DNA from 2 places in the Ammoniphilus soli genome. Region 2 is predicted to be linked to the other one. Evidence: riboswitches for the same ligand, from Rfam matches in the RefSeq annotation. Region 2 holds a riboswitch; the other holds the start of a gene.
What was found. Region 2 has a riboswitch for glycine ahead of glyA (serine hydroxymethyltransferase). Riboswitches for the same ligand answer to the same signal wherever they lie in the genome.

Region 1: it holds a riboswitch for glycine, as region 2 does, so the genes downstream of both, gcvT (glycine cleavage system aminomethyltransferase GcvT) here and glyA (serine hydroxymethyltransferase) in region 2, are expected to answer to the same signal.

The regions. Positions count from the first base shown of each region.
Region 1 covers NZ_JBEGDL010000026.1:13,003-19,392, reverse strand. Annotated here, with positions in the region: gene ABLT31_RS29070 (DEAD/DEAH box helicase) at 1-566, opposite strand, end outside; glycine riboswitch at 723-814, shown strand; gene gcvT (glycine cleavage system aminomethyltransferase GcvT) at 994-2,094, shown strand; gene ABLT31_RS29060 (glycine cleavage system protein H) at 2,100-2,492, shown strand; gene gcvPA (aminomethyl-transferring glycine dehydrogenase subunit GcvPA) at 2,495-3,847, shown strand; gene gcvPB (aminomethyl-transferring glycine dehydrogenase subunit GcvPB) at 3,840-5,303, shown strand; gene ABLT31_RS29045 (hypothetical protein) at 5,357-5,482, shown strand; gene ABLT31_RS29040 (sensor histidine kinase) at 5,482-6,390, shown strand, end outside.
Region 2 covers NZ_JBEGDL010000015.1:32,701-39,090, reverse strand. Annotated here, with positions in the region: gene sdaAA (L-serine ammonia-lyase, iron-sulfur-dependent, subunit alpha) at 1-827, opposite strand, end outside; gene ABLT31_RS23995 (serine dehydratase beta chain) at 847-1,344, opposite strand; gene glyA (serine hydroxymethyltransferase) at 1,384-2,634, opposite strand; glycine riboswitch at 2,735-2,840, opposite strand; glycine riboswitch at 2,843-2,947, opposite strand; glycine riboswitch at 3,044-3,123, opposite strand; glycine riboswitch at 3,126-3,229, opposite strand; gene ABLT31_RS23985 (hypothetical protein) at 3,306-3,551, opposite strand; gene pdxS (pyridoxal 5'-phosphate synthase lyase subunit PdxS) at 3,647-4,531, opposite strand; gene lpdA (dihydrolipoyl dehydrogenase) at 4,628-6,043, opposite strand; gene ABLT31_RS23970 (iron-sulfur cluster biosynthesis family protein) at 6,071-6,390, opposite strand, start outside.

The DNA.
Region 1 (6,390 bases), on a different contig from region 2:
TAGTTTTTCGTATTTTTATTTTTAAGCTTGTGCGCTTCATCAATGATCAACATATCATAATCCTGGGAGAGAACGTGTTCGCGGTGCGGATCTCTCTTGGCGGTATCAATGGAGGCAATGACGACGTCATATTGCTTCCACATATATTCTTTCTTTTGGGCAACAGCGGGAATCCCGAATTTTTGGTTTAACTCTCTTGCCCATTGAACAACGAGGGAAGCTGGAACAAGAATGAGAATCTTGCTAGCTAGTCCCCGAACCATATATTCTTTAATAATTAAACCGGCCTCAATCGTTTTTCCAAGTCCCACTTCATCCGCAAGGATGGCCCTGCCGTGCATTTCTGTGATTACCTTTTTGGCCGTATCGAGCTGGTGGGGGAAGGGTTCTAACTGAGGAAGGTGCTTTAAGCATTGCAATTCATCGAAATTCGCTACCGAAGTGACTTCCTCGGCCTGGTAGGCCAATTGAAAAAGCTCCCACTTATGCCATGGTCCATCTTCCTTGAGCCTTTGCTTGAAATCTGTTACCCATTCGCGGTCGAAGTTGACGGGAATTTTAAACATAAGATTCGTCCTTTCCGAATAAGAAAGTTGTAGCGGATAATTCCCTTTTTGGAAAATCTATGATAGGATTATTAGGGTTACAATATAGCATTTAACAAATTAGCGGGTTTCATACTAAATTTAACATCTTCCTTACGGAAAAAGTTAAATATGCGAATGAGGATAGAGGGAGAGACTGCTGGTGCAGCGCCGAAGGAGCAAGCCTATGAAGAGGTGAATCTCTCAGGCAAAAGTACTTCTATCTGACGCAACTCTGGAGAGCGCCTGATTAGGCCACCCAAGGGGAAAATCTCTCAGGTACCAAGGACAGAGTAGGCTAATGCAATAGCCTACGTCTGTCCTTTTTTGCGTTCCCGCCTAGACTTCTTTATCATGAGGAAGAATAAGGATAGAGGGAAGAAATACATATCACGTGGAGGTGTACCTTGTGACGGAATTGAAAAGAACGCCCTTATTTCCCGTCTATACCAAATATGGAGCGAAAACCATCGATTTTGGCGGTTGGGAGCTGCCGGTCCAATTCTCCAGCATTAAAGAGGAACATGAAGCTGTTCGGGAAAGAGCCGGATTGTTTGACGTTTCTCATATGGGAGAAGTCGACGTCATAGGCCCTGATGCCTTGGCCTTTGTCCAAAAAATGACGACCAATGATGCTTCAAAACTAGTAGAAAATCAAGCCCAATATGCTATCATGTGCTATCCGGACGGAGGAACCGTGGACGATCTGCTGGTTTACAAAAAAGCCGACGATCACTATTTGCTGGTCATCAATGCAGGAAATATCGAAAAAGATGTTGCTTGGCTGCAAGAGCATGCAGAAGGAAATGTGAAGGTAACCAACATTTCCAGCGAAGTGGCGCAATTGGCTCTGCAAGGACCTCTTGCGGAACAGGTTTTAGCTAAACTCACAGATACCGATTTATCCAAAATTGGTTTTTTCCGATTCCTGCCAGATGTAAATGTAGGAGGATTCCAAGCCTTGGTATCTCGCACCGGCTATACAGGGGAAGAGGGATTCGAAATTTATTGCCGTGCAGATGAGGCCGCGGCCCTTTGGGAAAAGATTCTCGAAGCGGGAGAAAGCGATGGCGTGCTGCCATGCGGGCTCGGAGCAAGGGATACGCTCCGTTTCGAAGCCAAGCTTCCCTTGTATGGGCAGGAATTAACGAAGGAAATTTCGCCATTGGAAGCGGGGTTAGGTTTTGCCGTGAAATTGGATAAAGAAGCTGATTTTATAGGCAAAGCCGCTCTACAATCACAGAAAGCCCAGGGAGTCCCTCGCAAGCTCGTAGGGATTGAGATGATCGAACGCGGGATTCCGCGCACTCATTATCCGGTCTTTTCAGGTAACGAACAAATTGGAGAAGTGACAACAGGAACCCAGTCGCCAACCTTAAAGAAGAATGTAGGCTTGGCCCTCATTCGTTCTGAATTTGCAAACTTGGATGCCGAGGTTGAGGTAGAGATTCGAGGAAAACGCGTAAAAGCGAAAATAGTAAAAACGCCTTTTTATAAAAGGAGCAAATAAATTGAATGGATGCCGGTTCTAATCATCTTTACTTTACTCGGCAGCATGTATGGGTACATATCGTTGATCCGCACCGAGTAAAGCTGGGAATTACCCCCTATGCCTGTGAGCAGCTGGGGACGATCATCGCCGTGGAATTTCCTGAACCCAGCACAAGGGTAAAGCGGGGGCAGCCCGTGGGCGTCGTTGAGTCCGCAAAAACCTTAACAGACCTATATGCCCCCGTCGAGGGGGAAATCACAGAGGTGAACGGATCCCTTTTGGAATTGCCCGAAAAGCTTTCCTCCGGGAATGCCTATGCAAAAGGCTGGATCGCTTGGATGTCAACGGATTCTCCCATAGAAACCACTTTTTTCATGAACGCGAATGAATATGCTTTATATATAAAGGAGGAGTAACTGTGCAATATCGCTACCTTCCCATGACGTCGGAAGATAAAAAAGAAATGCTGTCGTTCCTTGGGATAAAAGATGTAAATGAATTGTTTGCGGACATTCCTGCCAATGTCCGATTCCAGGGGAAGCTGAACATTCCCGAAGCGCTGTCTGAGCCCGAGATTGTCCGCTATTTTTCCCAACTGGCCAGCCAGAACGCCAACAGTAATGAATACGCCTATTTCCTTGGAGCAGGCATCTATGACCATTACATTCCAAGCACGGTCAATCATGTTCTATTGCGCGGAGAGTTTTTCACGGCCTACACGCCTTACCAGCCAGAGATAAGCCAGGGTGAGCTTCAAGCCATTTTTGAGTTTCAAACGATGGTAGCTGAGCTGACTGGGATGGAAGTCGCTAACTCTTCCATGTATGATGGGCCAACCGCTTTAGCGGAAGGCGCCAATTTAGCTGTTGGCGGAGCGAAAGGAAAAACAGTTGTTGTTTCCAAAACCGTCCATCCTGAAGCCCGGGCCATTCTCAAGGTGAACGCAAAAGGGCAAGGATATGAAGTGGTAGAAGTCGATTATCAAGATGGGGCGACGGATTTAGCGGCATTAGAGCAAGCTTGTGATGAAAATACCGCTGCCGTGATTGTCCAATATCCAAACTTCTTCGGCGTTGTCGAGGATTTGGCGGCGATTGAAAAAATTGCCCATCAGCATAAAGGTTTATTCATTGTTTCCTCTAATCCGCTAGCACTGGGCGTTCTCGAGCCGCCGGGAGCTTTCGGAGCCGATATCGTCGTGGGAGATATGCAGCCGTTCGGAATCCCGATGCAGTTGGGTGGGCCGACTTGTGGATATTTCGCCGTAAGAGAAAAGCTCATGCGCAAGATTCCTGGACGCATCGTCGGACAAACGAAAGATACCAACGGAAAACGCGGCTTTGTTTTAACGCTGCAGGCCCGTGAACAGCATATTCGCCGCGAGAAGGCAACCTCAAATATCTGCTCTAACCAAGCGCTCAATGCTTTAGCGGCATCGGTAGCGATGACGGCCTTAGGCAAGCGCGGGGTACAGGAAATGGCAATGCTCAACGTCCAGAAGACACAGTATGCCAAGAATCAAATTGCGAACCTAACCGGATATGAAGCAGCTTTCTCAGGTCCTGTCTTTAATGAATTTGTGATTAAAGTTCCCGGTCAGGTAGGGGATATTAACCGAGCCTTGCTCCAGCAAAAGATTGTTGGGGGATATGATTTGGGCCGAGATTATCCTGAATTGGCCGGTCATATGCTGGTAGCTGTTACGGAGATCCGTACAAGAGAAGAAATCGATGCACTTGTGAAAGGATTGGAGGGGATCACTCGTGGTTAAAGATCAAGATAAGGCGCTGATTTTCGAGATCAGCAAATCCGGTCGTTCGGCGTATTCATTGCCAGGTTGCGATGTGCCTGAAGTCGATATCACATCCGTCCTTCCACAGCAGTTTATCCGTGAAACACCTGCAGAACTGCCGGAAGTATCCGAATTGGAACTGGTACGCCATTATACCGAATTGTCCAGACGAAACCATGGGATTGATAACGGATTTTATCCATTAGGATCCTGTACGATGAAGTACAACCCGAAGATTAACGAAGATGTCGCCCGCTATGCCGGGTTTGCTAAAATTCACCCTTATCAAGCGGAAGAAACCATGCAGGGTGCGCTTAAAGTCATGTACGATCTTCAGACCGAATTGGCGGAGATTACTGGAATGGATGAAGTGACCCTCCAACCAGCGGCTGGAGCCCAAGGCGAATGGACCGCACTGATGATGATCCGCGCCTATCATGAAAGCCGCGGGGAAAACCGGACCAAGGTCATTGTTCCGGACACCGCTCACGGAACCAACCCAGCTAGCGCATCCGTGGCAGGGTTAGATACCGTCACCATTTCTTCGGATGAAAATGGATTGGTCAATGTAGAGGAATTGCGCAAGGCGGTGGGTCCGGACACAGCGGCCTTAATGCTCACCAACCCTAATACGTTAGGACTATTTGAAGAAAACATTCTTCAGATTGCAGAGATTGTCCATGAAGCTGGCGGATTGCTATATTACGATGGGGCAAACGCCAATGCGATCTTAGGCATTGCCCGTCCCGGAGATATGGGCTTCGACGTTGTTCACCTGAACTTGCATAAGACATTCACGGGACCACACGGTGGCGGTGGACCGGGATCTGGTCCAATCGGCTGCAAAAAGGAGCTTGCACCATTTATCCCTCGACCGCAAGTCGTTAAAGAAGGAGAGCAATACCGACTTAATTATGACATTCCACAGTCAATCGGACGCGTAAAAGGATTCTATGGAAACTTCGGCATCAATTTGCGAGCTTTTGTCTATATCCGCTCCAACGGGCCTGAAGGATTGCTTCGCGTTTCCCAAGAAGCCGTGTTAAATGCCAATTATATGATGAGGAAGCTTGCGCCTTATTATGATCTGCCTTATGATCGCATTTGCAAGCATGAGTTTGTCTTGTCCGGACGCCGGCAGAAAAAGCTGGGTGTCAGAACCTTAGACATTGCCAAGCGGTTACTCGATTTTGGCTATCATCCGCCAACGATCTATTTCCCGCTGATCGTGGAAGAGTGTATGATGTTTGAACCAACCGAAACCGAATCGAAGGAAACCATTGATGAATTTATTGAAGTTATGATTCAAATTGCCAAGGAAGCGGAAGAAAACCCATCCGTGGTTCAGGAAGCCCCTCATCATACGGCAGTGACCCGTCTAGACGAAGTGACCGCCGCGAGAAAGCCTGTTTTGCGTTACAAGAAAGCGGATTAAGTCTTCGAAAATGGAAACCCTAGAATCGAATTCACCTTAAAGGAGGGGTTTCCATGACGGAACGGAACCAGGATAAAACAGATCGTCGTTCCCAAGTCACCTGGGATGGGGCCAATGATGAGCGCGGCAAAACAGAAATCAAGGATCCGAACAAGGGACCTAAACACAAGAGAAAGTAATGCAGGAAGAGGTTGTCTCTAACGGACAGCCTCGTTTTATTTCGGATGACTTGCAAGGAGGATTAGCGTTGTTTCTGATTGCCATATTAACCGCGATTGCTGGTGAATTTAAGGTGATGCCCTTCAGCTGGGAACCTTTCCGATTTAGTTTAGGGAGTGCAACCTTCTTTTTTCTTCTCCTCATACTTCAGCCAAAATCGTACATTCGGGCAGGGCTGGTTACAGGGATTACCGTGATGGCGTTTCGGTCATTGCTCGATGCCATACTAGGATCTTTTTCCTTGTCATTAAGCTTTCAACACCATTTTCCTGCCATGATTTATTATGTATTATATAGTTGGGGGCTCAGTAGACTCCGTCTGGAAAATTTGCAGTTTACTCCCATCCGGATGGGCTTCATGGCTGCTGGCATAGAGTTTATCGTCAATGCAGGGGAACATCTCTTGCGTTTGGAACTGCTTGGTACCGACTATCCTTTTAGGATAAGGGAATGGTTCTTGCTCTTATTGGTCGCTATTTTTCGAAGCTATTTTGTCGTAGGCTTGTACAGCAGCATTAAGATGCCAGAACAGCAAAAGAAAATGGAGAGTATGCTGGAATTAGGTTCTGGCTTATATGGGGAAACCCTCTATCTTCAAAAGTCGATGGATCATATCGAACAAATTACGGCTTCCAGCCATGACTTATATAGAAAGCTAAAGGAGATGGACGAGCCTCATCTTAGCAGACAAGCCTTAGGAATAGCTCAGCAAATTCATGAAGTGAAAAAAGATTCCCAGCGGATTCTAGCCGGTTTATCCAAGCTGTATCGGTATGAGCAGGCTACTGAGATGAAGCTGGCCGAAGTATTGGATTTCGTGGTAAAAGCCAATGAAAAATATAATGAAATGTTAGGCAAAAGCATTATG
Region 2 (6,390 bases):
GCCAGCCCTCCAAGGGACGTTTCCCTGAGGGCACGAGGCATGTTCTTTCCGATATCGTACATGGCAGCGATGACCTCATCGCAAGGAATGCGGCTTTCCACCCCTGCCAAGCCGATATCGGCTGATGAGAAGGCAATCGACGTGCCGATCACATTCCGTTTAATGCAGGGGACTTCCACCAATCCGGCAACCGGATCGCAAACCAATCCCAGCATCGACTTCAGGGCAATGGATGCCGCATGAATGGCCTGACCAGGGGTTCCACCCTTAAGTTCCACAATCGCGGCAGCGGCCATCGCGGTGGCCGAACCAACCTCCGCCTGACATCCGCCCGCTGCACCGGCGATAAAAGCGCGATTCGCAATGACATAGCCGATCGCACTAGCGGTAAACAGCCCCATTACCAACTGTTCATATGTGAAGTCGCCATTTTCATAGAGGGAAAATAAGCAACCGGGCAAAATTCCCGCCGATCCTGCTGTCGGGGTCGCCACAATGACACCCATGCGTGCATTGCTTTCCGAGGTGGCAAACGCGAATCGCATGGCATCTGCAATATAAGGACCGCTGAGAACATCTTCCTTTTTTTGATATTGCCCCATCAAGTAAGCATCTCCACCGGAAATGCCGCTTGGTGCCGTCGACCGATCGGATACCCCTTGATCTACTGCCTCTTTCATTTTGCTTAAGCGTTCTTTCATCATCTGTATGATCGCCTCACGAGGCCGGTTAGACTTCGAGGTTTCGATGTCCAGCATGATTTCCGCTATACTTTTTTTCTCTCGTTCGCAATGGTTGAGCAATTCTTTCATTGATTGGATATCCATGTCGTATCTTCCTCGCAAACTAAGAATAAATAAGATCCCGTTTATATTCCCTCAACCGTCCCAAATCATAGGGGGCATTGAGCGGAATATCGACGCTAAAGCCATTAATATGAAAGATTTTTGATATCCCGCCGCCTAAGGAAACCCCGCCGATCGTTTCAGTTACCCCATTTTTTTCTGCCTGAATGAGGACCGTATTCGGATGATCATAATAAGGGCACTCATTTTCTAACACATATTGAATCTCCAAGCCCTGTTGCCCCGCCATTTCCACGGCATGCCGAATCCGAACATCGTCCGTATCCATTCCAATCAATCCACCTATGATCGCTTTATCCGTTCCATGACCTTTATGCGTCTCAGCGAATGAATCATAGAAAACGATGGTTGCCTTTTCAGGGGAACCTTCCAGGAAGTCATAGACAAACTTTCCGATCGATACAACGCCTGCTGTATGGGAACTCGACGGTCCGACCATAATGGGCCCAATAATATCAAAACAGCTGTTGTATAACATAGATCTAATGCCTCCCTCTCTTATCTAAATTAAAGACTTTTACGAGATTCGCACGCGTTCGTATAGGGGATAAGCTTCACATAATTGTTGAATAGTCCCTCTATGTTTCCTGACTGCCTCGGCATCCCCTTTGGTTTTTAGAACGGCTGCTATAATTTGAGCGATAGTGACCATGTCTTCTTCTTTCATGCCGCGAGAGGTGATGGCCGCCGTTCCGATTCGAATGCCGCTTGTGACAAAGGGGCTTGCCGGATCATAGGGAATCGTATTCTTATTGACGGTAATGCCCGCTTCTTCCAATAAATGTTCCGCTTCTTTTCCCGTTAGCCCCCATGGACGAACATCGATCATCAGCAAGTGATTATCGGTTCCGCCGGAAACCAGAACAGCTTCTTCCGCCTTAAGGGTTTCCGCTAGAACAGAGGCATTTCTCACCACTTGGGCCGCATAATCCTTGAAACTCGGTTGCAATGCTTCTTTAAACGAAACCGCCTTGGCAGCGATGACATGCATAAGCGGTCCACCTTGCAGCCCTGGGAAAATCGATTTGTTGATCCCCTTGATGATTTCTTCATCATTCGTCAGCACAATGCCGCCGCGTGGCCCACGCAAGGTTTTATGGGTGGTACTCGTCACCACGTCTGAATACGGAAGTGGAGACGGATGCAGACCTGCAGCCACTAGACCAGCAATATGAGCCATATCCACCATCAAACGAGCGCCTACCTTGTCAGCAATCTTTTTAAACCTGTCGAAATCAATCACACGCGGATATGCGCTAGCCCCGGCTATGATTAATTTAGGCTGTTCGCGTAGAGCGATCGCTTCCAGTTCATCGTAATCAATGAGATGAGTGTCCTCTCTAACCCCGTAAGCCACCACATCAAACCACTTTCCGGAAATGCTGACAGGACTTCCATGGGTTAAATGACCACCGTGGGACAAGTTCATGCCCATAATTTTATCTCCAGGATTAAGCAGTGAATAATAGACAGCCGTATTCGCCTGTGCGCCGGAATGAGGCTGTACATTGGCATACTTCGCTCCAAATAATTGGGTTAACCGTTCGATCGCCAGCCTTTCAACCACATCAACAAATTCGCAGCCTCCATAATATCGCTTGCCAGGATACCCTTCCGCATACTTGTTCGTAAGAACCGATCCCATGGCATCCATGACTTCCTGACTGACGAAATTTTCCGAGGCAATCAATTCCAATGTGGTATTCTGTCTTTTTCTTTCATTTTCAATCGCTTCATAAATTTCATGGTCATGAATCTGCAAACTCATCCAAACAGCCTCCTTCATCCTTTTGACAAGAACACCAGTTCTGTACCTTCCCGAAAAAAGACAGAGGAAAGGTAAAATCAATAAATATACTTTTACCCTTCCTCTGTCCTTTGACCTGAGAGATTAGCTCTTGCGTAGCCGTCCTGTATCATTAAGACTTCTATCAAGAACCTTCCCCTTTGGTGGCTCATCGCTCTCTCCAGAGGCGCGTCCCATTGCAGTACTTTTACCTGAGAGTTTAGTTCCTAAGGCTTTTTAGGACTTGCTCCTTCGGTGCTGACCTTGCCGGTTCAGTCTCTCCCACAATCATCATCCGCCATATTATAAAGTTGAAATCTAACCCATTACTTATCTTTCCCAGCACAAAAAAGGACAGAGGAAAGATAGATGTAACTTACATTCTACCCTTCCTCTGTCCTTTTACCTGAGAGTTTAGTTCCTGTGTACAAGAACCTTCCCCTTTGGTGGCCCAATAGCTCTCTCCAGAGGTGCGTCCTATTGCGGTCCTTTTACCTGAGAGTTTATATCCTAAGGTTTTTTAGGACTTGCTCCTTCGGTGCTGAACAAACCGTCCAGTCTCTCCCGCAATATTCAATCGCTTTATTAAATTTGGACATTCATTAATTATATAATAATTCACAGTCACGATGTTGTCAAGTTTTTTGTGGCATTTAACCTTCTCTTTTCTTTTCCAAAAATGATTCCAAAGAGACCTCTTCAAGAAATTCCTTTGTTCCGTCCGCCAAGTATTGATAAGATTGAATGCTACCGGAATAAACATTGAGTGCCCATTGGATACCGCATTCACTGCAGTACCATTTCCAGCTATTGTAACCAAAAACGCGATGCTGTTTTTTATTGGAACAAAATCGTACCGATCGTACATTCTCTTGATCAAGCATTTTTAATTCTCTCATGGCCATTTTTTCTCCAATTGAATGTATAGATTAGGTTTTATCATGGATGTGAAGGAGAGTTTTTCGCCTTCACATCCCATCCCCCCAAAGCTGCGTTACCACCCGCGCACAGCCATCCGCTCATTTGCCAGAAGACTTGATATCTCGATTCCTTTCATAGCCGTTCCTAGGTTCTTAGATAATTGCCCAATCAATTCATAATCCTGATAATGAGTGGTCGCCTCGACAATGGCTTTGGCAAACCTCTCCGGATTGTCTGATTTAAAGATCCCAGATCCCACAAAGACACCATCCGATCCCAAATGCATCATCAACGCAGCATCTGCAGGAGTAGCCACTCCACCTGCCGCAAAGTTCACAACAGGCAGTTTCCCATGTTGATGCACAAACTCTAACAACTCATAAGGTGCCCCTAGATTTTTTGCTTCTGCCATTAACTCGTCATAGGACATAGCCTGTACTTTTCGAATCTGACTTTGTATCATCCGTTGGTGACGTACAGCCTCTACAATATTACCAGTACCGGGCTCCCCTTTGGTCCTAATCATCGATGCCCCTTCACCAATTCTTCGCAAAGCTTCTCCTAAATCCCGGGCCCCGCACACAAAAGGAACCGTAAACTCTTTTTTATTAATATGAAACACTTCATCTGCCGGAGTTAATACTTCACTTTCGTCTATATAATCTACTCCTAGGGCTTCAAGAACTTTGGCTTCAACGATATGTCCAATCCTTGCTTTAGCCATGACCGGAATCGAAACCGCCTTCATGACTTCTTCTATAATACTGGGATCAGCCATGCGAGCTACACCACCCATGGCACGGATATCAGATGGTACTCGCTCTAATGCCATAACAGCCACAGCACCAGCATTCTCAGCGATTTTCGCTTGCTCAGCATTAACAACATCCATAATTACTCCGCCCTTTTGCATTTCCGCCATTCCCCGTTTTACATCCAACGTTCCCGTTTTCATCATTCATGACCTCCTAAATATACTGGTGAAATCCACTCCCACACCTCTATTAATTTTAAAAATCTACTTTCATCATATAGTCTCCTGAATGGATGGCGCCTAACTTTTGCTTATCTGATGAATCGCCTCGCCAAGCGCTCCTTCGGCAGCTTCCATCACGATTTCCCCTAAGCTTGGATGAGCATGAATCGTATGAGCGATATCTTCTAAAGAATTTCCCGCCTCTATGGCCAGGGCCACCTCCGCAATGAGATTAGAAGCTTCTGGTCCCACGATTTGCGCCCCCAGCACCAAACCCGTTTCCTTGTCGCCAACGATTTTAACAAACCCATCGCCTGCATGCTGGGATAAGGCGCGGCCATTGGCCGCATAAGGAAATTTCCCTATTGTTATGGATAACCCCTGATCCTTCGCTTGAGTCTCATTGCATCCTACACTGGCTATTTCAGGATCGGAGAACACAACGGCAGGAATCGCTTTATAATCGACAACGCTATCTTTTCCTGCAATGGCCTCGGCGGCTACTTTTCCTTCATACGAAGCTTTGTGCGCTAACGCCGGTCCTTCTACAATATCGCCAATCGCATAAATATGAGGAATGCTCGTCCTGCACTGCTGATCGACTTCAATCAACCCGCGTTGCGTTGTTTTCAATTGAATGGCTTCAAGCCCTAATTGATCAATATTTGGCCGACGACCCACTGTAACTAACAAGTAATCCGCAGTTACTTTCCTCTCTTCTCCTTTTGCGGTAAAGGTAACCGTCACTTCGGAATCCGTCTGTTCCGCACTTTGAGCGATGGCCTGGGTGAACACTTGGACTCCAAGTTTTTTCAAGCTTCGCCCCAAAAAACGGGACATTTCTTTTTCAAATCCCGGCAAGATCGAGTCGGCTCCTTCCAGAATCGTCACTTCGGTCCCGAATTTTGCGTAGGTTTGACCTAATTCAATCCCAATATAACCTCCTCCTATCACAACCAGACGCCTAGGAATCTCTTGAAGGTCAAGCGCTTCGGTGGAAGATAGGATCCTTCCTCCATAAGGAAAAGCTTTCAATTCAACAGGCCGAGAACCTGTGGCTATTATGCAATGATTGAACCGATAAACCTTTGCCTCATCGCCATGGGTTACTTTCACTTCATTTTCAGCGACAAAAGATGCCTCCCCGACTATTTTTTGAATGCGATTTCCTTTCAATAAAGAACTAACACCATTCGTCAGTTTGTTTACTACACTTTTTTTCCATTCCTGGACCTTGGTGAAGTCGATTTGAACCCCGTCTGCTTTGATTCCAAGTTCAGCCGAATCGCTTACCATTTCATAACGGTGCGCTGCTGAGATCAGTGCCTTCGAAGGAATACACCCCCGATTTAAGCAGACACCGCCAACTGTATCTTTTTCTACGATAGTTACGCTTTTTCCGAGTTGAGAAGCCCGAATAGCTGCCACATAACCACCTGGACCTGAACCAATGACAAGTACATCGACTCCTATTACCGATTTTCCTGTAGTCATATCATTAACCTCCATTATGAACCGACCCTAGGTCGTTAGCTGGTATATTCCATTTGAATCACAGGTAAAAACGTCTTCCGAACTTTTGATGGTAAACCCCTTAGAAGCCTCAAAATCTAGTAACAGATCTTCACCCAAATATTTTTTTGTAAAATGATCAATAAAAAAAGGGATATTTCCCTCCATAATGGACGAATCATTTCTCCTCTGTTCATCTATGATCAGCTTTACCGTGAAATTCCACGAACAGCATCCCGATAACTCCGCATCAAGACGTAAAGCCATACCGTCCGGAAACTTCAGCTTTTGCAACTCGAATCGTGCCGCTTCTGTTAGACTTAATTTCA